One region of the Paenibacillus sp. Negev47 genome, then DNA from elsewhere that is predicted to be linked to it. Evidence: a T-box and tRNA genes for the amino acid it is inferred to sense, from the RefSeq annotation. Region 1 holds a T-box; the other regions hold tRNA genes.
What was found. The T-box of region 1 lies ahead of AC4G47_RS05880 (valine--tRNA ligase). A T-box ahead of a tRNA ligase gene usually reads a tRNA of that ligase, here a tRNA-Val.

Region 1 (7,684 bases):
CAATTCAAGCACCATTAGTGCGGCCGCTGCATTGTCACATTGATGTGAACCCTGCATGCTTATGCGAACGTCCAGGTCACGAAACGGGCCTGTAAAATGAAATGATTGTCCGCTCTCATTGCTATCCAGTCTATGATAAGAGAATTGATCTCCAGCCAAATACAAGGTTGATTGAGACTGCTGTGCTTTCTCCTGAATTACCTTCACAGCCTCGGGTTGAGTCGCGCAGGTCACAACGGGTACTCCCGGCTTGATAATCCCTGCCTTTTCCCAGGCAATCTGCTCAATCGTATCTCCAAGCACATCCGTGTGATCCATACCAATGTTGGTGATGACGGACACAACAGGTGCAACAATATTCGTTACGTCCATCCTTCCCCCTAGCCCCGTCTCCCATACCACAACGTCAGGGTAACACTCTTCTGCATAATACAGAAGCGCGAGAGCCGTGGACACCTCAAACATCGTTGGTGATCCAAGCGGAGTGGAGGCCATTTCCATGACCAGCGGGCGCAACCGATTCGAGAGCTTAAGCAGGATCTCTTCGGGAATATCCTCACCGTTGTATTGAAAACGGTTTGTAAACTTGGTGATATAAGGGGACGTAAAGGTGCCCACATCATATCCAGCCTGAAGAAGCACTGACGTCAAAAAAGCGCAAGTCGAACCTTTGCCGTTCGTTCCCGCGACATGAATAAATTTGAGACGTTGGTGTGGATTGCCCAACATGGACATCAGACTCTCGATTCGTTCCAATCCAGGTCGAATGCCAAAAGGAATAAGGCCATTGATCCAGTCCACGGCCTCGTTATACGTAAGTAAAGGAGCTGCTGCATCTGTCCCGTCTAATTGCGTCATCTGATTCACCTTCGGTCCCGAGTTTGATTGAAAAAAGCGGCCGGATGGCATAACAACTCTCCATCCGACCCAGATATATTAACCTTTCAGTTCCTTGATTCGTGCAATCACTTTATCCCGTTTATCGGAATAATCTGCTTGCTTGGCGCGCTCTTCCTCAATAACCTTGGCCGGAGCTTTGGCTACAAAGCCTTCATTCGCCAGCTTTTTCTCCACACGGAGTACTTCGCCCTCAAGGTTCTGCAACTCTTTCTCCAGGCGAGCCACTTCTTGCTCGATATCAATAAGACCTGCCAGTGGCAAGTATAGCTCTGCCCCCGTAATGATCGCAGTCATTGCCTTATCCGGTGAGCTTAGCTCCAGCCCACTATCGAACTCGGACGTATTACAGAAACGTTTGATGTAGTGACTGTTACGCGCAATGATACTGGACGTCTCAGCACTGTTTGCTTTGACCATCAACTCGATCTTTTTGCTCATCGGCACGTTCACTTCTGCACGAATGTTCCGAACTGCACGAATGGTGTCCATGAGCAGGTTCATCTCGGCAACAGCCTCTGGATTCTCAAGTGCAGGATCATATACCGGCCAGGAAGCCAGCGTAATGGTCTCTCCCTCATGAGGCAGATGCTGCCATATCTCTTCGGAGATGTATGGCATAAACGGATGAATCAGGCGCATCGTCTGATCCAGTACATAAGCCAGCACGGATTGTGTTTTCTTCTTGGCAATCGGATCTTCTCCGTAGAAGGACAGTTTCGCAAACTCAATGTACCAGTCACACAGATCATCCCAGATAAAGTTATACAGCACACGGCCCGTTTCCCCAAATTCATACGCTTCGATTAGACGCGTAATATCACGAGAAGTTTCGTTCAGACGGTGTAAAATCCAATAATCCGCTGTGCCAAGCTCTCCGCTAATGTCACGTTCCTCATAGGTGAATCCTTCCAGATTCATCAATGCAAAGCGTGAAGCATTCCAGATCTTGTTGGCAAAGTTACGAGCCTGCTCCACCCGTTCCCAACGGAAACGCAGATCCTGACCTGGCGTGCTACTGGTTGAGATCATGTAACGCATCGCATCTGCGCCGTATTTCTCAATCACATCGAGCGGGTCTACACCGTTCCCCAATGATTTGGACATTTTGCGTCCATCTGCGTCACGAACAAGACCATGCATCAGCACATCCTTGAACGGAATCTCGTCGGTGAATTCCAATGCAGTGAAAATCATACGTGCAACCCAGAAATATATGATGTCATACCCTGTCACAAGTACACTTGTCGGATAATAACGTTGCAGATCTTCCGTATCTTCCGGCCAGCCCAATGTGGAGAATGGCCATAATCCGGAGCTAAACCATGTATCCAGAACGTCCTCATCCTGTCTGAGCTTGCGTCCGGCATTCTCTGGCAGCGTCGTCGGGTCTTCAGCAGATACGATGATTTCACCTGTTTCCTCATCATACCAGGCAGGAATACGATGTCCCCACCACAGTTGACGCGAAATACACCAGTCACGAACGTTCTCGATCCAGTTCAGATAGGTTTTCTCAAAACGATCCGGAACAAAATTAACCCCTTCGCCGCTCTGTTGTTTCTTAATCGCTCTCTCTGCAAGTGGCTTCATCTCAACAAACCACTGGGTAGACAGATACGGCTCAACAACAGCTCCAGTACGCTCACTGTGTCCAACCTGATGCGTGTGATCTTCGATATTGATCAATACGCCTTGCTCTTTCAAGTCAGCAACAATCTGCTTGCGGCAGTCACTGCGATCCAGTCCCTGATACTTGCCTGCCTCTGCATTCATTGTGCCGCTCTCATCCATCACCGTAATTTGAGGCAGATCATGACGAAGACCTACTTCAAAGTCATTCGGATCATGCGCAGGCGTGATTTTAACGGCACCACTTCCGAACTCTTTATCCACATAATCATCAGCGATAATTGGAATTTCGCGCCCAATGATAGGCAGTACAAGTACTTTACCAATCATATCTGCATAGCGCTCATCCTTCGGATGTACAGCAACCGCTGTATCGCCCAGCATCGTTTCAGGACGCGTTGTTGCCACGGTAACGTAGCCACTTCCGTCTTTGAGGGGGTAACGCAGATGGTACAAGTGACCCTGAACCTCTTTATATTCAACCTCAATGTCAGACAGAGCTGTCCGGTTCACCGGGTCCCAGTTAATGATCCGTTTGCCTCGGTAAATAAGGCCTTTTTCATACAATTGAACAAATACTTTGCGAACCGCTTGGGACAGACCTTCATCTAGCGTAAAACGTTCACGGGAGTAGTCAAGCGACAACCCCATTTTGCCCCATTGCTGACGAATGGTAGTGGCATATTGATCTTTCCAGTCCCATACTTTCTCCAGAAACTTCTCACGTCCCAGATCATAACGCGTCAGACCTTCTTCACGCAGTTTCTGCTCCACTTTGGTTTGGGTAGCAATGCCTGCATGGTCGGAACCCGGAAGCCACAGTGCATCATAGCCCTGCATCCGTTTCGTACGGATCAGTATATCCTGCAGTGTAAAATCGAGCGCATGCCCAATGTGCAGCATCCCGGTCACATTCGGGGGTGGGATAACAATCGTGTAGGGCTCGGCATCTTTACGTTGACCGGCTTTGAAATATCCACGTTCCATCCAGGTGGAGTACCATTTATCCTCTGCCGCCTTTGGATCGTAAGTGGTCGGCATTTCTGTTGCAGCTGATTTTTTTTCCTCAGACATGTGTCATTCCTCCGTTACTTATCATCTTCGCCAAAAAAAACAAAAAAAACCTTTCATCCATCAAAGGACGAAAGGTTAGCTTTCGCGGTACCACCTTTGTTTCACGCTGACAGCAAGATAGACTTCACCCTCTGTACATGACGTGACACTTCAAGCAGATAACGGCTGCGACCGGCCCATCCTACCTCAGAAATAAATGATGACGATAAATCTCATTCATCCCTTGTATTCAAACAGGCAACTCCCGGGCGACTTCGATCAGTTGGTTCCTGCGGAATCTCACAGCGCTACAATTCCACTCTCTGATAGGTCATACTGTCTACTACTCCCGTTCCACGTTGTTCTTCAAAAAACATACACACATCATACCTTGCTCGTGCGGGATAGTCAACCTGACAGCAGCGGAAAAGAGCGCTGGAATGCAGGGTTAGGACGAATAATGCAAAAACCCGCAATCCTCAAGGGGATCACGGGTCCTAACGAAGGCTTTTAACTACGGATTAAGGAATGTACAATATCTGACCTTCTTCCACAACCTGTTCAGATAATCGGTTATATAACTGAAGTTCCCTCGTGCTCAATTGGTATCGATCTGCAATGGCATCAAGTGTATCTTCTCGCTGAACGATACACAGTTTCACCTTGCGGAATGGGGTCTGATCCACGATCGTCCCCAGGAACAGATTCTTCCACTCCACATCATCCGCGGGATATGTCTCTTCCTGTGTCACACCAGCAGGGATCTCCTCGCCTCGCTCCACTTCGGCATCGCGCGTTGCTCTACCAGAGGATAACAAGGAAGAGATGCCTACGCCCTCCTCTTGCCTTGGTGCGGATTCTTTCTTGCTGCCAAAAGCAACCTTCAACTCTGGCTTGTCTTCCGTCTCCCCCACAGGTTCAGGAACAAATGCTTCGTTCTGCACGAACTCGTCTGCCCCATTCGCTTCAAAGGTCGGTCGATCCTCCTCCGCTTTGTCTGGTTCGGACGAAGCAAATACACCCTGCCAGTTCTCCGCCTGTGATTCCACCGGAACATCGGCAACGGCCGGATTCTCCTGCTGGGGTACAGATCTCGCTGATTCGAAGTGCCATACGTCAGGTGCATCCGGTGCACTCGGTGGTGCCAACTCATCAGATGATTGTGCAGCCAGCTCAGAGGTTTGTTGATCTGAACTTCTAGGGTTCGCAGGCAATGCATCTACGGAAGGCTCGGACAACACAGGAGACTCTTCCTCGAGAGGTAGCAACGGTTCTGATTCAGGGTAAGAAGCTAGCCGATCAGCGGTCTCAGCCATAAATGACGAGATGGGAGTAGGTTCGCTGTATTGTTGCTCATGGGATGCCAATTCATCTCCATCCGTTGTCAGAGATGCGAGATCTTCGTTTGCATCAGGTTGTCTGGGATCGTTAGCATTCTCTGCGCTTTGCTCTTCCGACTGAATTGACTCGGTCGAAGACGGAAGCGCATATTCCTGCTGCCATTCTTCGTTATTTCTTAAGGTCTCTTCTCTTGTGGACAGATCAGCGAATTCCGGGGCGCCATATGCGAGTTCTGCTGCATTCGCAAGTCTCTCTTCCTCACTCCGCTGGAGTAGATACTCTTGTGCAAATGCATTGGGATCGCTGCCTGACTGTTCTGCTTCATTGGAACGGTTGAGTTGCTGAGAGTCAGGTGAGTGAACAACAGTAAACTCATCTGCTGACCACACTTGTGGCTCCTCAACTGGAAAACCCTCGATGCCTCGCAGCGACAACACGCCTGTAATGTTCAGACTACGATTGGATAACAGATCCACGTCAAAATTTTCAATTTCGATGGAAATATCCTCAATCGATCTGACCCGGTTCAGAGGCACCGTGATCTCCACAGGAATGAAGTGTTTGAGCTCCTCTGAAGACTCGTTTTCTCCTCTGTACGCACCTGTAAGTAACAGATGCCCTCTTAACGTGGCATGATCATCCTGCCCTATGACTTGAATGCGCGGGTATAGTTCAATTTCCTCCAATTCCTCAATTGCAGGGACTCCCTCAGACAAATGAACGCGCTCATAAATATCGAACCGCAAACCATAAGGTTGATTCAACAAAGGTGGCGTCCTCCTTTCGGCATATGTTCACCATGATCCTTCTCATGGGACTGATCCATGGTCCAAATCCTTCGTTATCACATCTATATGCCTTAAATGGGATGGGCATGCCACCTTTTGAAAAACCTTGATATATAAAGCGAAATAGAGAATGTTGCACCTAGCCACTTCGATGACAGAATAACCTTCCGATCACTGTTATCCCCAGATTTTTTTGATTCCCTTCTTCAAAGGGAAAATCCGGGGATAGCTTATGCTTCCGAAGCAGCTTTCTTTCAGAAAGCTTTTAGGCGAACGCTCCGCTTCTTCACGTTATTTCTGTCCTCTTCGTTCTCGTTTAACTATTAAAGTTCGCTTTATATCATTTATTAATACACCTTTTCACGCTCCGCCAGTTGTGTGAAATCGGATGGCCAAGGGTCATTCACTTCAATCATCGCTCCGGTTAAAGGATGACTAAACTTAAGCATCTCTCCGTGAAGTGCTTGCCGTCCAATGGCATCCGCTCTACCTCCATACAACGCATCACCAATAAGCGGGTGTCCAGCATAACTTAGGTGAACACGAATTTGGTGAGTGCGTCCTGTATCCAGCTTTAAACGAACAAGAGTTGTTCGTTCCCATACTTTGACGATCTCTACATGAGTAACAGCTTCTTGTCCACCTTCTGAGACACGTCTGCGCTGCTTGTGATGTCTGTCCTTGCCAATCGGAGCATCAATTTTGTGGAGTTCAAGGGGGATTTGTCCACCTGCAATGGCTACATAATGGCGGCCAATCTCTTTGCGCCGCATCGCTTCATCCAGTTTTGCGAGAGCAAAAGCATTTTTGGCATATAAGACAGGTCCGGTTGTATCCTCATCCAGTCGATGAACATGGCGTACGTTCGCCTGAATTCCATTCATTTCATAATAGGAAGCAACCGCATGATCCAGCGTAATGGCCTGATCAACACGGCTTCCATCTGGATGCAGTTTCATGCCTGCCGTTTTGTGCACAACCAGACAGAAATCATCCTCATACAATACATCCACCTCAGCCCAGCGTGGCTCAACATCAATCGTCTGGGACGCAAAAAGGGCCAGCCGAAGCCGGTCCCCTGCAAGTTGTATGCCTTGGTTTGCTTTCAGCTGACGAAGCATTTTCTCCGGAAACTGAAGCTCAGACAATAGCCACTGTTCTGCAGCCATCTGTTTGTCTGAACTGTCTGTTACGGCTTTCCCTGGCATCAGCTCAAGCCATTCCCCGCGGCGTTTCCAACTTTTGATGGTCATAGCGATTGAAGAGCCTTACGATTCGCCTCGATCGTATCATCAATATCCTGCTCCGTGTGCACACCAGAGACAAACATGCCTTCGTATTGCGAAGGGGCAACACTCACACCTTGATCAATCATGGCCGCAAAATAACGACGGAATTGATCCAGGTTACTTTCTTTGGCAATGTCATAGTTGGTTACCGGAACGGCACTGAAGAACGGACAAACCATCGAACCAACACGGTTAATGGTTATCGCTACACCCGTCTCAGCTGCATTTTTCTCGAATCCGGCTTGAAGACGTGCTGACAATGTCTCCAGACGGTCATAGACCTCTGGTGTTAACAATTTGAGCGTGGTATACCCTGCTGCCATAGCCAGCGGATTCCCGCTTAGTGTACCCGCCTGATAAATCGGTCCTGTAGGTGCAATCTGTTCCATCAGATCTCGACGACCACCATAAGCGCCAACTGGAAGTCCGCCACCGATTACTTTGCCCAGACAAGTCAGGTCAGGTGTAACCCCAAAGCGTCCCTGGGCACAGTTCAGCCCTACGCGGAAACCGGTCATGACTTCGTCAAAAATAAGCAAGCTGCCATACTGCGTCGTCAAATTGCGCAAGCCTTCAAGGAAACCGGAAGCCGGAGGTACAACGCCCATGTTACCCGCCACAGGTTCTACAATGACAGCGGCCAGTTCTTCCCCATAACGTTCAAAAGCAAGCGTCACGGACTCC
Region 2 (7,684 bases), 930 kb from region 1:
CTTCAATGTCTTCACGGCCCGGAATAAGATAAGCATCAGCAACGAGCTTCTGTGCTTCATCGGACAACAAGTAGTCAATGAACGCTTTAGCGTTCTCTACATTTGGACTGGATTTCAAAATCGCTGCCGGTCTTGGGCTGATTACCGTGCCTTCCTCAGGATATACGATATCCAGTGGCTCACCTTTTGCCTTGGAGGAATACGCCATGTAGTCCACACCTGCCGCTACGATGCTTTTGGCACCCGTGATGACGGGATCAAGTGCTTCCTGATTGGCGCCTGCCATCGCTACACCATTGGCTTTATAGGCACTCAGCAAATCCCATCCTTTTTCACCATTCGCACTCAGGTACCCTGTGATGAAGTCGAGTGCTGAACCTGATAATGTAGGGTCGGGAATGTTCACTGCATCTTTCCACGCAGGCGTAGCAAGCTCTGCCCAACTTGTTGGTGGTGTAGACACCAGTTTGGTGTTATACACAATACCCAGTGCGGAAGCGCTGCTGCTGAAGTAGTTGCCCTCTGCATCTGACCAATCCTTGTTCAGCTTGTCTGCATTGGCTGCATCCGGATAAGGCATAGTCAGTCCATCGGCTTTCAGAGCCTGTGCTGAAGGTAAAGAGGCCAGAATGACAACGTCTGCCACCGGATTGGATTTCTCTGCTTCCATACGAGCCAAAATTTTGCCTGTTGTTCCCTGGAACATCTCGACTTCGATACCTGTTTTGTCCGTAAATCCGCTCACGATGTTATCCGCCAGCTTCTGTGGGCCAGCACTGTACAATACCAACTTGCCACCAGCCGGCTTCGTTGTTTCCGCCGCCGCTGTGTTTCCTTCACCCGCGGGTTGTGCCGCGTTGCCTGTGGTTGTGTTCCCTGTACTACATCCGAACAAACTGATACTCATTACCGCAGTTAATAACAGCATTGCACTCTTTTTCCGTGTTTTCATCCCTATCATCTCATTCCATCTCCCTTGGTTTCTGTTTGATTTTCACTACTTTAATTGGCCGCTGCTATAACTTCTCTGTGCTTCACACTCGGGTTGTCATAACCATCCATTCGGCATATCCGCTCGGGGGCTATATGAAGCTGAACCCGCTCTCCTACCCGTACTCTTTGGTTCATATAGGCTGTCCATACGCCCAGCCCTTCCATCTGCACTCGTACTTCGTAACGCTCACCTACATAGCTGACACTAAGTACCGTCCCCGGATAACACAGATCATCATGACCTGTTTTGTTCCAGGTAACATGCTCCGGACGCACCATCGATTGGTTAGGCGTGAGCCAATTGGACTTTCCGATAAACGAAGCGACATACGGATCACTTGGGGCCGAGTAGATCGTTTCCGGACTTCCCTTTTGCAATATCCGCCCCTTCTGCATCACCACAATCTCATCCGACATCGACATCGCTTCAATCTGATCATGTGTGACGTACAGCGCAGTCAGTCCCATGTCCCGAACCAGTGACATCATCTCAATCCGCATCTCTTCCCGGAGTACAGCATCCAGTGCACTCAGTGGCTCATCGAACAGGATCACACCAGGTCTGACAGCTACGGCTCTGGCAAAAGCAACCCGTTGCTGCTGTCCACCAGACAGCTGATGAGGATATCGATCTTCCATGCCTTGCAGGCGAACCATGTCAAGTGCTTCGTTCACCTTTTGCCGCAGATCGGATTTCTGTTTTCCGGCCTTCAGGCCAAACGCTACATTTTCGTATACAGTCATATGCGGCCATAATGCAAAATCCTGAAACACCATGCCCAGATTACGCTTGTGTGTCGGTATATCAATCCGCTTCGCCGCAGAGTAGATACACTGACCATCTGCACGAATCTCCCCCGCATCCGGCTGCTCCAGCCCGGCCAACATGCGGAGCAGAGTTGTTTTGCCGCAGCCCGATGGGCCGAGAAGTGTCGTGAACTTTCCATGTTCAAGCGTTAGATCTGTCGGCAGCAGTGCGGGTGTTTGATTAAATGATTTTTGAATTCCAGTCATCTCTAATTTCATAAGCATCCCTGCCTGTCTTTTGTTACTTGATCTCTTGCACTGTTCTCAGTCTAACGTCCGCTTTCGCGAGTTGTATGTCTTGTTTGTAAAATTGGAATTAACTTTTTAGATGAATTCTGTTGATGTTCATAGATTAAATCTATAGTAGGTGATTATTAATGGAACTTTTCATTTTACGGAGAACCTAAATAGGTATGAGGAGTGTTGGGACATTGAATCTGATCAAATTGCAAATTGTTGAGCTGATCGACAAACATCATCACATGACAAGCGTGGCCGAGTTACTGGGGATCAAGCAACCCACCGTTACATTTCATATGAAGTCATTGGAGGAAGAGATGGGTGTGCGATTATTCGAATCGCGCAGTGGCAAGACTTTTCTAACCGAGGCGGGACAAGCTCTGCTGCATTACTCCGTTAAAATCAATGCTCTAACCCAAGAGGCACGACGGGTTGTAAAAGAATATGACAGTCTCTATCGGGGCACCCTGCACATTGGGGCAAGCTATGTACCCGCTACATACCTGCTGCCCGCCATGCTCAATACCTTTTCGCAGGAATTCCCTGGCATCCGTATCGTCTTATCCGTCAAACCATCACCTGTCATTCGCGAGATGCTGATTCGACATCAGATTGATCTGGGTGTGATCTCTTCCGAGCCGTTTGTTGGACCAGCGCTGCAAGCCGAGACGCTGTGTGAGGACGACCTGGTATTGATCTGTTCTCCGCAGCATAGGTTGGCCCAGCATGATGTATTAACACCTGATCATATCGCACAGATCCCTTTTGCCTTACATGGCAATGAATCCAGTACTCGGCGGTTAACCAATCAATGGCTCGCGCAACATGACATTCGTTTGCGGAGCACCGTAGAGATGGATTCCCTGGAAGCGATCAAACAACTCGTGTTACTCGGGGGGCATGTCTCATTCATGTCTCGGATGGCGGTACAGTGGGAGGAACAACACGGGCTCATACAAGTTCTCCCCATTCCAGGAGAGCAGGCACCGCGCCATATTTACACTGTACATAACAAGGACCGCCACCCGTCAGTTCAGGTGAACCGCTTCAAAGAAGTACTACGAGAGGTGAGTCACGGCTTTCCCCTTTTCCATGCATGACTGACCTGACCCTCAATAAAGTATCGTTAACCATTCATCAAATCTATGCAGGGTTAACGCAATGAGCTCTCCCCGTTAATCGCTTTCATATATTCGGGCGATAAAGTTGAGTCTGTACGTTAATCCAGATTAGGAGAGTGATTGGTTTTGAAAAAGTGGAAAAAGGTAACCGCCTCATTGATGCTGAGCATCGTAACATTGGGAAGTGGAATGACATTTCTGGGAGCACCACAGGCTTCAGCTGCTGCCAATGCCGTTCCTGCTTATGAAGTGAAGTTTCTGGCCAAGCCGGAACTTGTATTGAATACCGATGGGACACCACGCAGTGAAGTGATTCAGACACTCGGCCTGAATTCCACGCCCAGAAATATTAACGTAGAGTACTTCGACACCAATTCTCTCGGATTGGATCAACAAGGATGGAACGTCCGTTTTCGTAAAAAGGATGACAAAAACAATTACGAATTGACCTACAAAAAGCGGTACCCAGTGATCAATGGCGACATCAACGCAGCGCTGACTCTGGCTAATCAAGAGGGTTTTGATGAATCGGATGATAATTACGAGGCTGAGATTGATTGGGGATATGGTAAACAAACCTTAAGCTTCTCCAACACCAAAAAAGTCGATACCAAGGCGACAGGTGTCCAACTTCCTTCTGAAAAGGAAGCCTTGAACATGTTATTGGACAAGCTTCCAGGCAAATTGAAAAACTGGACTGCCTCCAACTGGGGCAAACAACAGCTTACGCAATCTCGTGCCTATGGTCCGGTAACGTTCCAACGATATGAAGGTACATGGAATGGTCAAGAGCTTACACTCGAAGTATGGCCGATCCGTGACGCAGCAGGTACAGGTATTGAGAATATCGTAGAAGTCTCTTTCAAAACCGATGATGCTGTAGCCGTATCCGGACTGCGCACTCAACTGCTGCAATTGCTGGAGAACAATAACTGGCTGATTCCTGCCGATGGCTTGAAAACACAGACGATTCTGGAAAGATACTAATCGCTGGCTCTAACTTAAAAAGACAAGCTCCTCTCCTACGATGTACGCAGGAAGAGGGGCTTGTCTTTTTTGTGTAGTGAACGAAATGAAATTATAGACTCAAACAAAAGAGCCCCTGCTATAAGCAAAGGCTCTTCTATACGTTACTAGGAAGCGGGTGATGGGAATCGAACCCACGCTATTAGCTTGGAAGGCTAAAGTTCTACCATTGAACTACACCCGCAAATAAAAAGATCGGGATGACACGATTTGAACATGCGACCCCCTGGTCCCAAACCAGGTGCTCTACCAAGCTGAGCTACATCCCGATACTTATGAAAATAATGGCGCGCCCTGAGAGATTCGAACTCCCGGCCTTTTGATTCGTAGTCAAACGCTCTATCCAGCTGAGCTAAGGGCGCAAATATTGGAGCGGACGACGGGAATCGAACCCGCGACCCTCGCCTTGGCAAGGCGATGCTCTACCGCTGAGCCACGTCCGCAAAATATATGGTGCGGTCGAGAGGACTCGAACCTCCACGGGGGGTTAGCCCACACGGACCTGAACCGTGCGCGTCTGCCAATTCCGCCACGACCGCAAAATATAATGGTGAGTCATGAAGGGCTCGAACCTTCGACACCCTGATTAAAAGTCAGGTGCTCTACCAACTGAGCTAATGACTCATAGTGAAATGGCTGGGGATATAGGATTTGAACCTATGCATGACGGAGTCAAAGTCCGTTGCCTTACCGCTTGGCTAATCCCCATTAAAAAATCATGGGGCGATCGAGGGGAATTGAACCCCCGAATGCCGGATCCACAAACCGGTGCGTTAACCACTTCGCCACGACCGCCATAGAGTAAGCCATTCATCCACTAAGAGAATCTTAGTATTAACATTTTTACTTGTAATATACATTCTATTACAAATTCAGATGTAAATACTAAAAATGGTGCCGGCGAGAGGACTTGAACCCCCAACCTACTGATTACAAGTCAGTTGCTCTACCAGTTGAGCTACACCGGCACGGTGCATATTTAATTAAAAAATGGCGGAACCGACGGGATTCGAACCCGCGATCTCCTGCGTGACAGGCAGGCATGTTAGGCCAACTACACCACGGTTCCATAGTACTTTCTCAAGGAAAGTTAATTGCGGGGGCAGGATTTGAACCTGCGGCCTTCGGGTTATGAGCCCGACGAGCTACCGGGCTGCTCCACCCCGCGTCGTTATAAAAGTTATATGGTGGAGGCTGAGGGGATCGAACCCCCGACCCTCTGCTTGTAAGGCAGATGCTCTCCCAGCTGAGCTAAGCCTCCATATTATGACCCGTAGGGGATTCGAACCCCTGTTACCTCCGTGAAAGGGAGGTGTCTTAACCCCTTGACCAACGGGCCTTGCTAAAAATTATCTGGCGGAGAGAGAGGGATTCGAACCCTCGAGACGCTTGTGACGCCTACACGATTTCCAATCGTGCTCCTTCGGCCAGCTCGGACACCTCTCCATATGGCTCCCCGAACAGGGCTCGAACCTGTGACAACTCGATTAACAGTCGAGTGCTCTACCAACTGAGCTATCAGGGAATGGTGGAGCCAAGCGGGATCGAACCGCTGACCTCCTGCTTGCAAGGCAGGCGCTCTCCCAGCTGAGCTATGGCCCCATACACTGTTGTATTTCTTGCTGTGGTATTACTATGGGCCCTGGTGGACTCGAACCACCGGCCTCACCCTTATCAGAGGTGCGCTCTAACCAACTGAGCTAAGGGCCCTAATATATATCCCTTATTCCTTGGCAAAGGGGGCAAAAAAAATACCCCAAAGGGAAATCGCTTGGCGGCGTCCTACTCTCCCAGGACCCTGCGGTCCAAGTACCATCGGCGCTAGAGGGCTTAACGGTCGTGTTCGGGATGGGTACGTGTGGAACCCCTCCGCCATCGCCACCAAACGCATAGCTTAGCTTACATTTCAGAGTTGTTGTTCTCTGAAAACTAGATTCGAAACGAAAGTTGCGATTTCAAACTTGCTATTGGATAAGCCCTCGACCGATTAGTACTGGTCAGCTCCATGCATTGCTGCACTTCCACCCCCAGCCTATCTACCTCGTCGTCTTCAAGGGGTCTTACATACTGGGAAATCTCATCTTGAGGGGGGCTTCACGCTTAGATGCTTTCAGCGTTTATCCCTTCCGTACATAGCTACCCAGCGGTGCTCCTGGCGGAACAACTGGTACACCAGCGGTACGTCCATCCCGGTCCTCTCGTACTAAGGACAGCTCCTCTCAAATTTCCTACGCCCACGACAGATAGGGACCGAACTGTCTCACGACGTTCTGAACCCAGCTCGCGTACCGCTTTAATGGGCGAACAGCCCAACCCTTGGGACCTACTTCAGCCCCAGGATGCGATGAGCCGACATCGAGGTGCCAAACCTCCCCGTCGATGTGGACTCTTGGGGGAGATAAGCCTGTTATCCCCAGGGTAGCTTTTATCCGTTGAGCGATGGCCCTTCCATGCGGTACCACCGGATCACTAAGCCCGACTTTCGTCCCTGCTCGACTTGTAGGTCTCGCAGTCAAGCTCCCTTATGCCTTTGCACTCTTCGAATGATTTCCAACCATTCTGAGGGAACCTTTGGGCGCCTCCGTTACTCTTTAGGAGGCGACCGCCCCAGTCAAACTGCCCACCTGACACTGTCCCCGCACCGGATTACGGTACCAGGTTAGAACCTAGATACGATCAGGGTGGTATCCCAACGTTGCCTCCACGCAAGCTGGCGCTCACGCTTCAAAGGCTCCCACCTATCCTGTACAGATCGTACCCAAATTCAATATCAAGCTGCAGTAAAGCTCCATGGGGTCTTTCCGTCTTGTCGCGGGTAACCTGCATCTTCACAGGTATTAAAATTTCACCGGATCTCTCGTTGAGACAGCGCCCAAGTCGTTACGCCATTCGTGCGGGTCAGAATTTACCTGACAAGGAATTTCGCTACCTTAGGACCGTTATAGTTACGGCCGCCGTTTACTGGGGCTTCGGTTCACAGCTTCGGGATTGCTCCCTAACCACTCCCCTTAACCTTCCAGCACCGGGCAGGCGTCAGCCCGTATACTTCGCCTTACGGCTTCGCACAGACCTGTGTTTTTGCTAAACAGTCGCTTGGGCCTTTTCACTGCGGCCCCCTCGTGCTATTCACACTACCGGGGCACCCCTTCTCCCGAAGTTACGGGGTCATTTTGCCGAGTTCCTTAACGAGAGTTCTTCCGCGCGCCTTAGAATACTCTTCTCGCCTACCTGTGTCGGTTTGCGGTACGGGCACCATCACCTGGCTAGAGGCTTTTCTTGGCAGTGTGAGATCATGACCTTCGCTACTGTAATTTTCACTCCCCATCACAGCTCAGCCTTACAATGTGCGGATTTGCCTACACATCAGCCTTACTGCTTAGACGGACATCCATCAGTCCGCGTCACTACCCTACTGCGTCCCCCCATTGCTCATAACGGCTTACGGTGGTACAGGAATTTCGACCTGTTGTCCTTCGACTACGCCTTTCGGCCTCGCC
Region 3 (7,684 bases), 380 kb from region 1:
GCTCTACCAACTCAGCTATCAGGGAATATGCTTTAGAGATCATTCTCTGAAAACTAGATATGTGTTTTGTTTTTTCGTTGTCTCGAACATCTTCAAGTAACCGAGGATTTTGTTTAGTGCAGTCAATTAATTATTCGCTTCAAAAAAAAGAGGGAGCACATATTCTGCTCCCTTCACTTACAACTTCGCTTCTACAATCTTAACTTCATATGTTTCATACGTTCACCTTTTTGCGCAGCGATCTGATGCTTCCTAGCGTCATCTTAGACGTTAGAATATGCGTTGTGCGTCTCGATTCCTGATCCTCATAACACATACCAAGCTTATACGATTTGTCGTTTATCCTTGGTACGGACTGTTTTCATATTGGGTTGTTCAAGTTGGATCAGAATTTTACCAAACCTTGCTCCACGTGAGAAGGTCACCGTACTATCCTTATATGTATCGCGGATGTACTTCTCAGCCAGTCTGAGGGAATCCTCATCTGTTGGTAACTCATACGTATTAAGCCATTCTGGCAGCTTCTCAATAATCTCTTCCACCGGTACTTCAAATGAGTTAACTTCTCTTGTAATGATCATCGTGTATGAATAACCCTTCAAATACAGCAACTGTTGGATATATCCCATATCACCAGCCTTGTATGAAGAACTGATCCCAAGTACATCCTTAAGTTCATCCATTAGTGTGTGTTCCTTCTGTCCCGCTATAGTGCTTATATACACATACTTACGAGCACAGTTAATCGCCATCTCAATCGTTTCCCAATCCGACATAGCCGGACACATGGAAGCAAATACAAAATCATATTTCTTCTCCCAGCCTTTATCCTCGATGGAGATTTCCTCAAATCGCTCTTTCACGATTTCAATATTAGATTCCAGCTCTGAGGGTATCGTTTCCTTCATGAGTGAGACAAGCAACTCAGAAGGCTCAACAGCGGTTACACTTGCTCCCTTTTCAGCAAAAGGAATGGTAAATATGCCTGAGGCCGCTCCAATGTCTAGAATGGACAAGCCCGCGAACTCTACTCCCTGGTTTTCAATCCAGCCCATAATGCGCTCAGACCGCTGTATTCCTTCTACCGTAAATGATTGTGCATGATAATCTCTGGCCCACCGCTCAAACGCTTCTTCTGTATTAAATGGTGCACTTTTCTTCTTATATTTTGAACTTCTCGGACGATTCTTCCAAGCCTCTTCCCATACAGAAAGGTTAAATAACAGGTCAGTGTCCGGTATAATTTTTTTAGTAGTCACTTTATTTCACTCCCTCATATTAAAGACTTCACTTATCTACAATATACTGAATATAATCATACGTCAATCTTTATTAACGTCCAACTTTCCTTACTATAAAACAATCACTTCATATAAAATAAAAATAGCCCCGCAGATTGCATAAGCAATTTGCAGGGCTATTCAATATACCGGCGAGAGGACTCGAACCTCCACGGTTTCCCACTCGATTTTGAGTCGAGCGCGTCTGCCATTCCGCCACGCCGGCATATACTGGAGGCGCCACCCAGATTCGAACTGGGGATAAAGCTTTTGCAGAGCTGTGCCTTACCACTTGGCTATGGCGCCATATTTTGGAGCGGACGACGGGAATCGAACCCGCGACCCTCGCCTTGGCAAGGCGATGCTCTACCGCTGAGCCACGTCCGCATAATGGCTGGGGATATAGGATTTGAACCTATGCATGACGGAGTCAAAGTCCGTTGCCTTACCGCTTGGCTAATCCCCAATAAAAAATGAAAAAACAAATGGGCGATCGAGGGGAATTGAACCCCCGAATGCCGGATCCACAAACCGGTGCGTTAACCACTTCGCCACGATCGCCACAAAAAGTTAATTTTCTAAAAAGTTAATTGGCAGGGGCAGCAGGAATTGAACCCACACCAACGGTTTTGGAGACCGTTGTTCTACCTTTAAACTATGCCCCTAAAACTGGTGGAGGATGATGGATTCGAACCACCGAACCCGTACGGGAGCAGATTTACAGTCTGATGCGTTTGGCCACTTCGCTAATCCTCCAGGATTACATGGTGCCGGCGAGAGGACTTGAACCCCCAACCTACTGATTACAAGTCAGTTGCTCTACCAGTTGAGCTACACCGGCATATTAAATTGTTTTATAAATGGTGGCTCGGGACGGAATCGAACCGCCGACACGAGGATTTTCAGTCCTCTGCTCTACCGACTGAGCTACCGAGCCATAATAAAGTCTAATCTCATTTCCTAACACTTTATATAGGGCATCAGTGCCATACAGCAGATGTAGTGAACAGTTTGCCTCATGTAAAGATTAAATGGCGGAACCGACGGGATTCGAACCCGCGATCTCCTGCGTGACAGGCAGGCATGTTAGGCCAACTACACCACGGTTCCAGATCACTTTCTCAAAGGAAAGTATAATTGCGGGGGCAGGATTTGAACCTGCGGCCTTCGGGTTATGAGCCCGACGAGCTACCGGGCTGCTCCACCCCGCGTCGTTATAAAAGTTATATGGTGGAGGCTGAGGGGATCGAACCCCCGACCCTCTGCTTGTAAGGCAGATGCTCTCCCAGCTGAGCTAAGCCTCCGAACAACACATTTATGATCTTACCATAATCTTATTGTAAAAATCAACTTCTTTTTTGAAGTTAATATGACCCGTAGGGGATTCGAACCCCTGTTACCTCCGTGAAAGGGAGGTGTCTTAACCCCTTGACCAACGGGCCTTAATATTATGGCGGAGAGAGAGGGATTCGAACCCTCGAGACGCTTGTGACGCCTACACGATTTCCAATCGTGCTCCTTCGGCCAGCTCGGACACCTCTCCATATGGCTCCCCGAACAGGGCTCGAACCTGTGACAACTCGATTAACAGTCGAGTGCTCTACCAACTGAGCTATCAGGGAATATGCTTCAGAGATCGTTCTCTGAAAACTAGATTCGAAACGAAACATGCGATTTAGAACTTGCTATTGGATAAGCCCTCGACCGATTAGTACTGGTCAGCTCCATGCATTGCTGCACTTCCACCCCCAGCCTATCTACCTCGTCGTCTTCAAGGGGTCTTACATACTGGGAAATCTCATCTTGAGGGGGGCTTCACGCTTAGATGCTTTCAGCGTTTATCCCTTCCGTACATAGCTACCCAGCGGTGCTCCTGGCGGAACAACTGGTACACCAGCGGTACGTCCATCCCGGTCCTCTCGTACTAAGGACAGCTCCTCTCAAATTTCCTACGCCCACGACAGATAGGGACCGAACTGTCTCACGACGTTCTGAACCCAGCTCGCGTACCGCTTTAATGGGCGAACAGCCCAACCCTTGGGACCTACTTCAGCCCCAGGATGCGATGAGCCGACATCGAGGTGCCAAACCTCCCCGTCGATGTGGACTCTTGGGGGAGATAAGCCTGTTATCCCCAGGGTAGCTTTTATCCGTTGAGCGATGGCCCTTCCATGCGGTACCACCGGATCACTAAGCCCGACTTTCGTCCCTGCTCGACTTGTAGGTCTCGCAGTCAAGCTCCCTTATGCCTTTGCACTCTTCGAATGATTTCCAACCATTCTGAGGGAACCTTTGGGCGCCTCCGTTACTCTTTAGGAGGCGACCGCCCCAGTCAAACTGCCCACCTGACACTGTCCCCGCACCGGATTACGGTACCAGGTTAGAACCTAGATACGATCAGGGTGGTATCCCAACGTTGCCTCCACACAAGCTGGCGCTCATGCTTCAAAGGCTCCCACCTATCCTGTACAGATCGTACCCAAATTCAATATCAAGCTGCAGTAAAGCTCCATGGGGTCTTTCCGTCTTGTCGCGGGTAACCTGCATCTTCACAGGTATTAAAATTTCACCGGATCTCTCGTTGAGACAGCGCCCAAGTCGTTACGCCATTCGTGCGGGTCAGAATTTACCTGACAAGGAATTTCGCTACCTTAGGACCGTTATAGTTACGGCCGCCGTTTACTGGGGCTTCGGTTCACAGCTTCGGGATTGCTCCCTAACCACTCCCCTTAACCTTCCAGCACCGGGCAGGCGTCAGCCCGTATACTTCGCCTTACGGCTTCGCACAGACCTGTGTTTTTGCTAAACAGTCGCTTGGGCCTTTTCACTGCGGCCCCCTCGTGCTATTCACACTACCGGGGCACCCCTTCTCCCGAAGTTACGGGGTCATTTTGCCGAGTTCCTTAACGAGAGTTCTTCCGCGCGCCTTAGAATACTCTTCTCGCCTACCTGTGTCGGTTTGCGGTACGGGCACCATCACCTGGCTAGAGGCTTTTCTTGGCAGTGTGAGATCATGACCTTCGCTACTGTAATTTTCACTCCCCATCACAGCTCAGCCTTACAATGTGCGGATTTGCCTACACATCAGCCTTACTGCTTAGACGGACATCCATCAGTCCGCGTCACTACCCTACTGCGTCCCCCCATTGCTCATAACGGCTTACGGTGGTACAGGAATTTCGACCTGTTGTCCTTCGACTACGCCTTTCGGCCTCGCCTTAGGTCCCGACTTACCCTGAGCGGACGAGCCTTCCTCAGGAACCCTTAGGCTTTCGGCGGATCAGATTCTCACTGATCTTTTCGTTACTCATACCGGCATTCTCACTTGTATAATGTCCAGCGCTCCTTACGGTACACCTTCAACCCTTATACAACGCTCCCCTACCCCTGATGCAAAGCATCAAGCCATAGCTTCGGTGGTGTGTTTAGCCCCGTTACATTTTCGGCGCAGAGTCACTCGACCAGTGAGCTATTACGCACTCTTTAAATGATGGCTGCTTCTAAGCCAACATCCTGGTTGTCTGTGCAACTCCACATCCTTTCCCACTTAACACACACTTGGGGACCTTAGCTGATGGTCTGGGCTGTTTCCCTTTTGACAATGGATCTTAGCACTCACTGTCTGACTCCCGGAAGTAAGTCTATGGCATTCGGAGTTTGACTGAGCTTGGTAACCCTTGCGGGCCCCGCACCCAATCAGTGCTCTACCTCCACGACTCTGTTTTCCGAGGCTAGCCCTAAAGCTATTTCGGGGAGAACCAGCTATCTCCGAGTTCGATTGGAATTTCTCCGCTACCCCCACCTCATCCCCGCATTTTTCAACATGCGTGGGTTCGGGCCTCCAGTGCGTGTTACCGCACCTTCACCCTGGACAGGGGTAGATCACCCGGTTTCGGGTCTACGTCCACGTACTATGTCGCCCTATTCAGACTCGCTTTCGCTGCGGCTCCGGCTCTTCACCTTAACCTTGCACGGGAACGTAACTCGCCGGTTCATTCTACAAAAGGCACGCCATCACCCCTAAAACGGGCTCTGACTTTTTGTAAGCACACGGTTTCAGGTTCTATTTCACTCCCCTTCCGGGGTGCTTTTCACCTTTCCCTCACGGTACTGCTTCACTATCGGTCGCTAGGAAGTATTTAGCCTTGGCAGATGGTCCTGCCGGATTCATACGGGGTTTCACGTGCCCCGCACTACTCGGGATCCGTCTCGGAGGGAACAGACTTTCAATTACAGGGCTTTTACCTTCTTTGGCGGGCCTTTCCAGACCTCTTCGCTTAACCGGTTCCTTTGTAACTCCATGTGAGACGTCCCACAACCCCAAAGAGCAAGCTCTCTGGTTTGGGCTTCTCCGCGTTCGCTCGCCGCTACTGACGGAATCACTATTGTTTTCTCTTCCTCAGGGTACTTAGATGTTTCAGTTCCCCTGGTATGCCTCTGCACAACCTATGTATTCAGTTGTGAGTAACTGGAAATTACCCCAGCTGGGTTTCCCCATTCGGACACCCCCGGATCAAAGCTTGCTTACAGCTCCCCGAGGCAGTTTCGTTGTTCGCCACGTCCTTCATCGGCTCCTAGCGCCTAGGCATCCTCCGTGTGCTCTTAGTAGCTTAACCTCGTGCTCCGGTATTGGCCGCTCGCTTCCCTTGTTTTGCTTACGCAAAGCCAAAAGTCACTCCCATTCAATACCATCGCAAAAGCAATTAACTACCATTTTTATTGAAACTTGTTTACACAAGTTCAGCTAAAAAGGAATGTTCTAATTCGCATTTACTTTCGTTTCGATATCTAGTTTTCAAAGAACAAGCTCCATGCAAAAGCAAGCTGTTTGAGAGTTTGAGCTCTCAAAACTGAGCAACGAGTGAGTGTTTTGCTCTTCATTTCATCCACACCAAGGTGAAGGACCGAAATGAATTGCGGTCGCAGGTTCTAAGAACCTGCTTATTTGAATGTTTCCACGCGGGAAACGATTCTCCATAGAAAGGAGGTGATCCAGCCGCACCTTCCGATACGGCTACCTTGTTACGACTTCACCCCAATCATCTATCCCACCTTCGGCGGCTGGCTCCTTGCGGTTACCCCACCGACTTCGGGTGTTATAAACTCTCGTGGTGTGACGGGCGGTGTGTACAAGACCCGGGAACGTATTCACCGCGGCATGCTGATCCGCGATTACTAGCAATTCCGACTTCATGCAGGCGAGTTGCAGCCTGCAATCCGAACTGAGACCGGCTTTGTTGGGATTGGCTCCATCTCGCGATTTCGCAGCCCGTTGTACCGGCCATTGTAGTACGTGTGTAGCCCAGGTCATAAGGGGCATGATGATTTGACGTCATCCCCACCTTCCTCCGGTTTGTCACCGGCAGTCTATCTAGAGTGCCCACCCGAAGTGCTGGCAACTAAATATAAGGGTTGCGCTCGTTGCGGGACTTAACCCAACATCTCACGACACGAGCTGACGACAACCATGCACCACCTGTCTCCTCTGTCCCGAAGGAAAGATACATCTCTGTACCGGTCAGAGGGATGTCAAGACCTGGTAAGGTTCTTCGCGTTGCTTCGAATTAAACCACATACTCCACTGCTTGTGCGGGTCCCCGTCAATTCCTTTGAGTTTCAGTCTTGCGACCGTACTCCCCAGGCGGAGTGCTTAATGTGTTAACTTCGGCACCAAGGGTATCGAAACCCCTAACACCTAGCACTCATCGTTTACGGCGTGGACTACCAGGGTATCTAATCCTGTTTGCTCCCCACGCTTTCGCGCCTCAGCGTCAGTTACAGCCCAGAGAGTCGCCTTCGCCACTGGTGTTCCTCCACATATCTACGCATTTCACCGCTACACGTGGAATTCCACTCTCCTCTTCTGCACTCAAGTCACCCAGTTTCCAGTGCGATCCGGGGTTGAGCCCCGGGATTAAACACCAGACTTAAATGACCGCCTGCGCGCGCTTTACGCCCAATAATTCCGGACAACGCTTGCCCCCTACGTATTACCGCGGCTGCTGGCACGTAGTTAGCCAGGGCTTTCTTCTCAGGTACCGTCACCTTGAGAGCAGTTACTCTCCCAAGCGTTCTTCCCTGGCAACAGAGCTTTACGATCCGAAAACCTTCATCACTCACGCGGCATTGCTCCGTCAGGCTTTCGCCCATTGCGGAAGATTCCCTACTGCTGCCTCCCGTAGGAGTCTGGGCCGTGTCTCAGTCCCAGTGTGGCCGATCACCCTCTCAGGTCGGCTACGCATCGTCGCCTTGGTGAGCCGTTACCTCACCAACTAGCTAATGCGCCGCAGGCCCATCCCCAAGTGACAGATTGCTCCGTCTTTCCAGTTCTCTTCAGGCGAAGAAAACAACTATTCGGTATTAGCTACCGTTTCCGGTAGTTGTCCCAAACTTGAGGGCAGGTT
Region 4 (7,684 bases), 630 kb from region 1:
CAGGCTGACCTGATTTGTTCTCATCCAGTACATTGTTCAGCTTGGCTATCATATAAGCCAATTTGATGCGGTATGGCTCTTTCTCATTCCGCCAGATATCCACTTTTTTCAATGTAACATAATTACGGTCCTGCTCAATCGACTGCACCAGCTCATCCGATACATGGATGATGTTCGTGCTGAAGCTGAGGTGGCCCATAAGTTCAATCATAATCCGTTGGTATTCACGCAAAGCGAGCTTGCGTTGCATTAACAGCGTCTGCCATGTTACATCTGAAGTTACCGAAGGATTTCCATCCCGGTCTCCACCGATCCAGGAACCGAAACGCAAATACGTCGGCACATGCCAGTCATGGTCAGGATAAAATTTATTCAGGCAGCGTTCCAGCTCCTGATATACATCCGGAAGTACGTGGAACAACGTTTCGTGAAAATAATACATCCCGTTCCGCACTTCATCGAGTACAGTCGGTTTGCGGTCGCGAAGTTCATCTGTCTGCCAGAGTGTAATAACCTCATTTAGCAGTTTTTCCCGCAACTGTTCCCGTTCACGTAACGTCAGCGTAGGATTATCAAGTAGCATGACATCTTCGGATATCCGTTTGTGGATGTCCAGAATAACCCGGCGCATGGCTTCGGTTGGATGAGCAGTCATAACGAGTTCCAGTGATAATTCGTCCAGAATCTCTTCTACTTCCGTATGAGACAGTCCACGTTCCTTGAGATCCTGTACTGCTTTTTGTATTGATCCTGGCTGTACCGCGTCCCCTGCAGAACGCTCATAATCCCGTTTACGCCGGATCCGATGGTTTTGTTCAGCAATATTAACTAATTGAAAATAAATAGCGAAAGCCCGAATAACCTGATGACGATTGTCCGAGTCTAATTCCTGGATCATCGTTTTGAACTCTGCATACAGTTCCGGCAGAAATTCTGCACGCAATGATTTGCTCGTTTCCCGAATCTTCTCAACGATATCTAGAAGCTCCGTGCCGCCTTGATGGACAAGAACTTCCCCGAGTATATTGCCCAGGAACCGCACGTCTCGCCGAAGCAGGTTGTTGGATTGGCTTTTGCTGGCGGTTACCATAGTTTCAGTCATGCTTATCCTCCCATCTGATCGTTCCATTCGTACACGTAAATTTGACACCTTCATAACATCATACAATAAAATGGCACGAAAATCTTTACTTTTCTACTAGAAAAAATGGGGTTTATCCCCGATTTACAGCACAAAAACACGCTTTTTTATTCATTTTCTTGTTCTGCTTCAATTAATGGTCATATGCTGTCGCATGATACCTTTTTCACGTACTTTAGATAACTCAAATGTCTCATACCTATTCTTAAAATTTCATAAATATGCAGTGGCTTTAGATATATCCAATGTACCTGATTGTAAGGTTGAACCGCATAATTTCATTGCCTAAAAACAGATGCCATACAAAGAAACATGACCGGCAAAGCAAGCTTTTGTATACTTTACCACAGTGACGCAATAAATTAAAGATGTAATTATAAATTTTCTTCCTATACAGTCTGCTTATTAGGAAAGTTTCTTATGTATGTTTGATAAACAAGTGTAATCAAAGGAATATCTTAACAGACCATTTCTACATAATATTCTTACCTTCTTGGGCAGATTAGTCTATAGGCTCTTACCAAAAAAGGAGGAATCCAAATCATGAAAAAAGTCACAACTATTATTGCTTCTGTGCTTCTTGTCGCGTCAATAGCTGGCCCTGCTGCTGCTGATGGTCATATGACCAACGCAATGGCTACTAATGGTTCACGTGTCCAGTCTTATCAGGACACCAACAACATGGACCGTACAAACACCAACACCAACATGAACATGAATGGGAACTACCGCAACAATGGTGACTATCGTGCCAATAATGTTCGTGCTAATGCCAATACCACCGACCGTGACAACGGTATGGATTGGGGCTGGCTCGGTTTGCTGGGACTGTTGGGTCTAGCTGGCATGCGTAAAAGAGTTACGGATCGTAACGATCGTTAACAGAAATTAAGGCACGTTACAACACTACCGCTGCATTTTGGCGGTACCTTAGAAGCAGGAGTAAACACAAGAGCCAAGACCTCCCTATTTAATTGAAAAGGGGTCTTGGCTCTTTTAAGCAGAAATGTAATACATATAATAATTGATGTTTCATACCGTAAAATACAAATCAAAAAAGCCTCTGCATCTGCAAAGACTTTTTCTTTATATCATGTAAGCGGGTGATGGGAATCGAACCCACGCTATTAGCTTGGAAGGCTAAAGTTCTACCATTGAACTACACCCGCATAACAACAATCGGGATGACACGATTTGAACATGCGACCCCCTGGTCCCAAACCAGGTGCTCTACCAAGCTGAGCTACATCCCGATACTAAAAAATAATGGCGCGCCCTGAGAGATTCGAACTCCCGGCCTTTTGATTCGTAGTCAAACGCTCTATCCAGCTGAGCTAAGGGCGCAAAATAATGGAGCGGAAGACGGGAATCGAACCCGCGACCCTCGCCTTGGCAAGGCGATGCTCTACCGCTGAGCCACTTCCGCAAATAAGGGATGCGCGTGGAGGGACTTGAACCCCCACGTCAAAGACGCTAGATCCTAAGTCTAGTGCGTCTGCCAATTCCGCCACACGCGCATATGATGGTGAGTCATGAAGGGCTCGAACCTTCGACACCCTGATTAAAAGTCAGGTGCTCTACCAACTGAGCTAATGACTCATAATAAAATGGCTGGGGATATAGGATTTGAACCTATGCATGACGGAGTCAAAGTCCGTTGCCTTACCGCTTGGCTAATCCCCATTAAATTAGATGGTGGAGGCTGAGGGGATCGAACCCCCGACCCTCTGCTTGTAAGGCAGATGCTCTCCCAGCTGAGCTAAGCCTCCATCTATATGACCCGTAGGGGATTCGAACCCCTGTTACCTCCGTGAAAGGGAGGTGTCTTAACCCCTTGACCAACGGGCCCCATTTTCAAAGCTCTCAACCGGGATCGAACCGGTGACCTCATCCTTACCATGGATGCACTCTACCTACTGAGCTATGAGAGCAAATGGCTCCCCGAACAGGGCTCGAACCTGTGACAACTCGATTAACAGTCGAGTGCTCTACCAACTGAGCTATCAGGGAATAATATGCATTTGCGGTGCAAATGCAATTCATCGTACAACGTCCACATGCAGAGCCTGTTTTCTATGTATGATGAAAGAGTTCGCTTGGCGGCGTCCTACTCTCCCAGGACCCTGCGGTCCAAGTACCATCGGCGCTAGAGGGCTTAACGGTCGTGTTCGGGATGGGTACGTGTGGAACCCCTCCGCCATCGCCACCAAACGCATAGCTTAGCTTACATTTCAGAGTTGTTCTCTGAAAACTAGATTCGAAACGAAACATGCGAATTCAAACTTGCAAATTGGATAAGCCCTCGACCGATTAGTACTGGTCAGCTCCATGCATTGCTGCACTTCCACCCCCAGCCTATCTACCTCGTCGTCTTCAAGGGGTCTTACATACTGGGAAATCTCATCTTGAGGGGGGCTTCACGCTTAGATGCTTTCAGCGTTTATCCCTTCCGTACATAGCTACCCAGCGGTGCTCCTGGCGGAACAACTGGTACACCAGCGGTACGTCCATCCCGGTCCTCTCGTACTAAGGACAGCTCCTCTCAAATTTCCTACGCCCACGACAGATAGGGACCGAACTGTCTCACGACGTTCTGAACCCAGCTCGCGTACCGCTTTAATGGGCGAACAGCCCAACCCTTGGGACCTACTTCAGCCCCAGGATGCGATGAGCCGACATCGAGGTGCCAAACCTCCCCGTCGATGTGGACTCTTGGGGGAGATAAGCCTGTTATCCCCAGGGTAGCTTTTATCCGTTGAGCGATGGCCCTTCCATGCGGTACCACCGGATCACTAAGCCCGACTTTCGTCCCTGCTCGACTTGTAGGTCTCGCAGTCAAGCTCCCTTATGCCTTTGCACTCTTCGAATGATTTCCAACCATTCTGAGGGAACCTTTGGGCGCCTCCGTTACTCTTTAGGAGGCGACCGCCCCAGTCAAACTGCCCACCTGACACTGTCCCCGCACCGGATTACGGTACCAGGTTAGAACCTAGATACGATCAGGGTGGTATCCCAACGTTGCCTCCACGCAAGCTGGCGCTCACGCTTCAAAGGCTCCCACCTATCCTGTACAGATCGTACCCAAATTCAATATCAAGCTGCAGTAAAGCTCCATGGGGTCTTTCCGTCTTGTCGCGGGTAACCTGCATCTTCACAGGTATTAAAATTTCACCGGATCTCTCGTTGAGACAGCGCCCAAGTCGTTACGCCATTCGTGCGGGTCAGAATTTACCTGACAAGGAATTTCGCTACCTTAGGACCGTTATAGTTACGGCCGCCGTTTACTGGGGCTTCGGTTCAAAGCTTCGGGACTAGTCCCTAACCACTCCCCTTAACCTTCCAGCACCGGGCAGGCGTCAGCCCGTATACTTCGCCTTACGGCTTCGCACAGACCTGTGTTTTTGCTAAACAGTCGCTTGGGCCTTTTCACTGCGGCCCCCTCGTGCTATTCACACTACCGGGGCACCCCTTCTCCCGAAGTTACGGGGTCATTTTGCCGAGTTCCTTAACGAGAGTTCTTCCGCGCGCCTTAGAATACTCTTCTCGCCTACCTGTGTCGGTTTGCGGTACGGGCACCATCACCTGGCTAGAGGCTTTTCTTGGCAGTGTGAGATCATGACCTTCGCTACTGTAATTTTCACTCCCCATCACAGCTCAGCCTTACGATGTGCGGATTTGCCTACACATCAGCCTTACTGCTTGGACAGACATCCATCAGTCTGCGTCACTACCCTACTGCGTCCCCCCATTGCTCATAACGGCTTACGGTGGTACAGGAATTTCGACCTGTTGTCCTTCGACTACGCCTTTCGGCCTCGCCTTAGGTCCCGACTTACCCTGAGCGGACGAGCCTTCCTCAGGAACCCTTAGGCTTTCGGCGGATCAGATTCTCACTGATCTTTTCGTTACTCATACCGGCATTCTCACTTGTATAATGTCCAGCGCTCCTTACGGTACACCTTCAACCCTTATACAACGCTCCCCTACCCCTGATGCAAAGCATCAAGCCATAGCTTCGGTGGTGTGTTTAGCCCCGTTACATTTTCGGCGCAGAGTCACTCGACCAGTGAGCTATTACGCACTCTTTAAATGATGGCTGCTTCTAAGCCAACATCCTGGTTGTCTGTGCAACTCCACATCCTTTCCCACTTAACACACACTTGGGGACCTTAGCTGATGGTCTGGGCTGTTTCCCTTTTGACAATGGATCTTAGCACTCACTGTCTGACTCCCGGAAGTAAGTCTATGGCATTCGGAGTTTGACTGAGCTTGGTAACCCTTGCGGGCCCCGCACCCAATCAGTGCTCTACCTCCACGACTCTGTTTTCCGAGGCTAGCCCTAAAGCTATTTCGGGGAGAACCAGCTATCTCCGAGTTCGATTGGAATTTCTCCGCTACCCCCACCTCATCCCCGCATTTTTCAACATGCGTGGGTTCGGGCCTCCAGTGCGTGTTACCGCACCTTCACCCTGGACAGGGGTAGATCACCCGGTTTCGGGTCTACGTCCACGTACTAATTCGCCCTATTCAGACTCGCTTTCGCTGCGGCTCCGGCTCTTCACCTTAACCTTGCACGGGAACGTAACTCGCCGGTTCATTCTACAAAAGGCACGCCATCACCCCTAAAACGGGCTCTGACTTTTTGTAAGCACACGGTTTCAGGTTCTATTTCACTCCCCTTCCGGGGTGCTTTTCACCTTTCCCTCACGGTACTGCTTCACTATCGGTCGCTAGGAAGTATTTAGCCTTGGCAGATGGTCCTGCCGGATTCATACGGGGTTTCACGTGCCCCGCACTACTCGGGATCCGTCTCGGAGGGAACCAACTTTCAATTACAGGGCTTTTACCTTCTTTGGCGGGCCTTTCCAGACCTCTTCGTTTAACCGGTTCCTTTGTAACTCCATGTGAGACGTCCCACAACCCCAAAGAGCAAGCTCTCTGGTTTGGGCTTCTCCGCGTTCGCTCGCCGCTACTGACGGAATCACTATTGTTTTCTCTTCCTCAGGGTACTTAGATGTTTCAGTTCCCCTGGTATGCCTCTGCACAACCTATGTATTCAGTTGTGAGTAACTGGAAATTACCCCAGCTGGGTTTCCCCATTCGGACACCCCCGGATCAAAGCTTGCTTACAGCTCCCCGAGGCAGTTTCGTTGTTCGCCACGTCCTTCATCGGCTCCTAGCGCCTAGGCATCCTCCGTGTGCTCTTAGTAGCTTAACCATATTGCTCCGGTTTTGATTGCTCGCTTCCCTTGTTTTGCTTGCGCAAAGCCAAAAGTCACTCCCATTCAATACCATCGCAAAAGCAATTAACTACCGTTTTTATTGAAACTTGTTTTATCACAAGTTCAGCTAAAAAGGAATGTTCTAATTCGCATTACTTTCGTTTCGATATCTAGTTTTCAAAGAACAAACTTGTAAAACAATTTTGGTGGAGCCAAGCGGGATCGAACCGCTGACCTCCTGCTTGCAAGGCAGGCGCTCTCCCAGCTGAGCTATGGCCCCATATGAAGTTAAAAGGTGTAGATGGTGGGCCCTGGTGGACTCGAACCACCGGCCTCACCCTTATCAGAGGTGCGCTCTAACCAACTGAGCTAAGGGCCCACATTATATATACTATTTGAACCCAAAATGGGTTACGCTTGGCGGCGTTCTACTCTCCCAGGACCCTGCGGTCCAAGTACCATTGACGCTGAAGGGCTTAACGGTCGTGTTCGGGATGGGAACGTGTGGAACCCCTTCGCTATCGCCACCAAACGTTTGAGAGTTTGAGCTCTCAAAACTGAGCAACGAGTGAGTGTTTTGCTCTTCATTTCATCCACACCAAGGTGAAGGACCGAAATGAATTGCGGTCGCAGGTTCTAAGAACCTGCTTATTTGAATGTTTCCGTTACAGGAAACGATTCTCCATAGAAAGGAGGTGATCCAGCCGCACCTTCCGATACGGCTACCTTGTTACGACTTCACCCCAATCATCTATCCCACCTTCGGCGGCTGGCTCCTTGCGGTTACCCCACCGACTTCGGGTGTTATAAACTCTCGTGGTGTGACGGGCGGTGTGTACAAGACCCGGGAACGTATTCACCGCGGCATGCTGATCCGCGATTACTAGCAATTCCGACTTCATGCAGGCGAGTTGCAGCCTGCAATCCGAACTGAGACCGGCTTTGTTGGGATTGGCTCCATCTCGCGATTTCGCAGCCCGTTGTACCGGCCATTGTAGTACGTGTGTAGCCCAGGTCATAAGGGGCATGATGATTTGACGTCATCCCCACCTTCCTCCGGTTTGTCACCGGCAGTCTATCTAGAGTGCCCACCCGAAGTGCTGGCAACTAAATATAAGGGTTGCGCTCGTTGCGGGACTTAACCCAACATCTCACGACACGAGCTGACGACAACCATGCACCACCTGTCTCCTCTGTCCCGAAGGAAAGATACATCTCTGTACCGGTCAGAGGGATGTCAAGACCTGGTAAGGTTCTTCGCGTTGCTTCGAATTAAACCACATACTCCACTGCTTGTGCGGGTCCCCGTCAATTCCTTTGA

Region 2: it has a tRNA-Val gene. The T-box ahead of AC4G47_RS05880 (valine--tRNA ligase) is inferred to sense a tRNA for this amino acid. The anticodon was not compared.
Region 3: it has a tRNA-Val gene. The T-box ahead of AC4G47_RS05880 (valine--tRNA ligase) is inferred to sense a tRNA for this amino acid. The anticodon was not compared.
Region 4: it has a tRNA-Val gene. The T-box ahead of AC4G47_RS05880 (valine--tRNA ligase) is inferred to sense a tRNA for this amino acid. The anticodon was not compared.

Annotation. Positions count from the first base shown of each region.
Region 1 covers NZ_CM177754.1:1,265,461-1,273,144, reverse strand. Annotated here, with positions in the region: gene AC4G47_RS05885 (bifunctional folylpolyglutamate synthase/dihydrofolate synthase) at 1-858, opposite strand, end outside; gene AC4G47_RS05880 (valine--tRNA ligase) at 937-3,603, opposite strand; T-box leader at 3,664-3,948, opposite strand; gene AC4G47_RS05875 (LysM peptidoglycan-binding domain-containing protein) at 4,104-5,690, opposite strand; gene AC4G47_RS05870 (RluA family pseudouridine synthase) at 6,059-6,964, opposite strand; gene hemL (glutamate-1-semialdehyde 2,1-aminomutase) at 6,961-7,684, opposite strand, start outside.
Region 2 covers NZ_CM177754.1:337,371-345,054, reverse strand. Annotated here, with positions in the region: gene AC4G47_RS01705 (ABC transporter substrate-binding protein) at 1-961, opposite strand, end outside; gene AC4G47_RS01700 (ABC transporter ATP-binding protein) at 1,003-2,019, opposite strand; gene AC4G47_RS01695 (LysR family transcriptional regulator) at 2,232-3,140, shown strand; gene AC4G47_RS01690 (hypothetical protein) at 3,288-4,148, shown strand; tRNA gene AC4G47_RS01685 (tRNA-Gly) at 4,301-4,371, opposite strand; tRNA gene AC4G47_RS01680 (tRNA-Pro) at 4,383-4,456, opposite strand; tRNA gene AC4G47_RS01675 (tRNA-Arg) at 4,473-4,549, opposite strand; tRNA gene AC4G47_RS01670 (tRNA-Gly) at 4,556-4,630, opposite strand; tRNA gene AC4G47_RS01665 (tRNA-Leu) at 4,639-4,726, opposite strand; tRNA gene AC4G47_RS01660 (tRNA-Lys) at 4,736-4,811, opposite strand; tRNA gene AC4G47_RS01655 (tRNA-Gln) at 4,821-4,895, opposite strand; tRNA gene AC4G47_RS01650 (tRNA-His) at 4,907-4,982, opposite strand; tRNA gene AC4G47_RS01645 (tRNA-Thr) at 5,080-5,155, opposite strand; tRNA gene AC4G47_RS01640 (tRNA-Asp) at 5,179-5,256, opposite strand; tRNA gene AC4G47_RS01635 (tRNA-Met) at 5,282-5,355, opposite strand; tRNA gene AC4G47_RS01630 (tRNA-Val) at 5,373-5,448, opposite strand; tRNA gene AC4G47_RS01625 (tRNA-Glu) at 5,455-5,526, opposite strand; tRNA gene AC4G47_RS01620 (tRNA-Ser) at 5,542-5,633, opposite strand; tRNA gene AC4G47_RS01615 (tRNA-Asn) at 5,637-5,712, opposite strand; tRNA gene AC4G47_RS01610 (tRNA-Ala) at 5,714-5,789, opposite strand; tRNA gene AC4G47_RS01605 (tRNA-Ile) at 5,824-5,897, opposite strand; rRNA gene rrf (5S ribosomal RNA) at 5,957-6,073, opposite strand; rRNA gene AC4G47_RS01595 (23S ribosomal RNA) at 6,155-7,684, opposite strand, start outside.
Region 3 covers NZ_CM177754.1:882,427-890,110, reverse strand. Annotated here, with positions in the region: tRNA gene AC4G47_RS04145 (tRNA-Asn) at 1-25, opposite strand, end outside; gene AC4G47_RS04140 (class I SAM-dependent methyltransferase) at 324-1,259, opposite strand; tRNA gene AC4G47_RS04135 (tRNA-Leu) at 1,428-1,506, opposite strand; tRNA gene AC4G47_RS04130 (tRNA-Cys) at 1,513-1,586, opposite strand; tRNA gene AC4G47_RS04125 (tRNA-Gly) at 1,593-1,667, opposite strand; tRNA gene AC4G47_RS04120 (tRNA-Gln) at 1,672-1,746, opposite strand; tRNA gene AC4G47_RS04115 (tRNA-His) at 1,769-1,841, opposite strand; tRNA gene AC4G47_RS04110 (tRNA-Trp) at 1,872-1,945, opposite strand; tRNA gene AC4G47_RS04105 (tRNA-Tyr) at 1,951-2,036, opposite strand; tRNA gene AC4G47_RS04100 (tRNA-Thr) at 2,046-2,121, opposite strand; tRNA gene AC4G47_RS04095 (tRNA-Phe) at 2,142-2,217, opposite strand; tRNA gene AC4G47_RS04090 (tRNA-Asp) at 2,313-2,390, opposite strand; tRNA gene AC4G47_RS04085 (tRNA-Met) at 2,418-2,491, opposite strand; tRNA gene AC4G47_RS04080 (tRNA-Val) at 2,509-2,584, opposite strand; tRNA gene AC4G47_RS04075 (tRNA-Glu) at 2,651-2,722, opposite strand; tRNA gene AC4G47_RS04070 (tRNA-Ser) at 2,732-2,823, opposite strand; tRNA gene AC4G47_RS04065 (tRNA-Asn) at 2,827-2,902, opposite strand; rRNA gene AC4G47_RS04060 (23S ribosomal RNA) at 2,969-5,896, opposite strand; rRNA gene AC4G47_RS04055 (16S ribosomal RNA) at 6,261-7,684, opposite strand, start outside.
Region 4 covers NZ_CM177754.1:630,891-638,574, reverse strand. Annotated here, with positions in the region: gene ppc (phosphoenolpyruvate carboxylase) at 1-1,102, opposite strand, end outside; gene AC4G47_RS03090 (WGxxGxxG family protein) at 1,685-2,023, shown strand; tRNA gene AC4G47_RS03085 (tRNA-Gly) at 2,240-2,310, opposite strand; tRNA gene AC4G47_RS03080 (tRNA-Pro) at 2,321-2,394, opposite strand; tRNA gene AC4G47_RS03075 (tRNA-Arg) at 2,409-2,485, opposite strand; tRNA gene AC4G47_RS03070 (tRNA-Gly) at 2,493-2,567, opposite strand; tRNA gene AC4G47_RS03065 (tRNA-Leu) at 2,578-2,658, opposite strand; tRNA gene AC4G47_RS03060 (tRNA-Lys) at 2,665-2,740, opposite strand; tRNA gene AC4G47_RS03055 (tRNA-Gln) at 2,750-2,824, opposite strand; tRNA gene AC4G47_RS03050 (tRNA-Val) at 2,835-2,910, opposite strand; tRNA gene AC4G47_RS03045 (tRNA-Glu) at 2,918-2,989, opposite strand; tRNA gene AC4G47_RS03040 (tRNA-Thr) at 3,000-3,072, opposite strand; tRNA gene AC4G47_RS03035 (tRNA-Asn) at 3,076-3,151, opposite strand; rRNA gene rrf (5S ribosomal RNA) at 3,236-3,352, opposite strand; rRNA gene AC4G47_RS03025 (23S ribosomal RNA) at 3,432-6,359, opposite strand; tRNA gene AC4G47_RS03020 (tRNA-Ala) at 6,568-6,643, opposite strand; tRNA gene AC4G47_RS03015 (tRNA-Ile) at 6,666-6,742, opposite strand; rRNA gene rrf (5S ribosomal RNA) at 6,779-6,895, opposite strand; rRNA gene AC4G47_RS03005 (16S ribosomal RNA) at 7,052-7,684, opposite strand, start outside.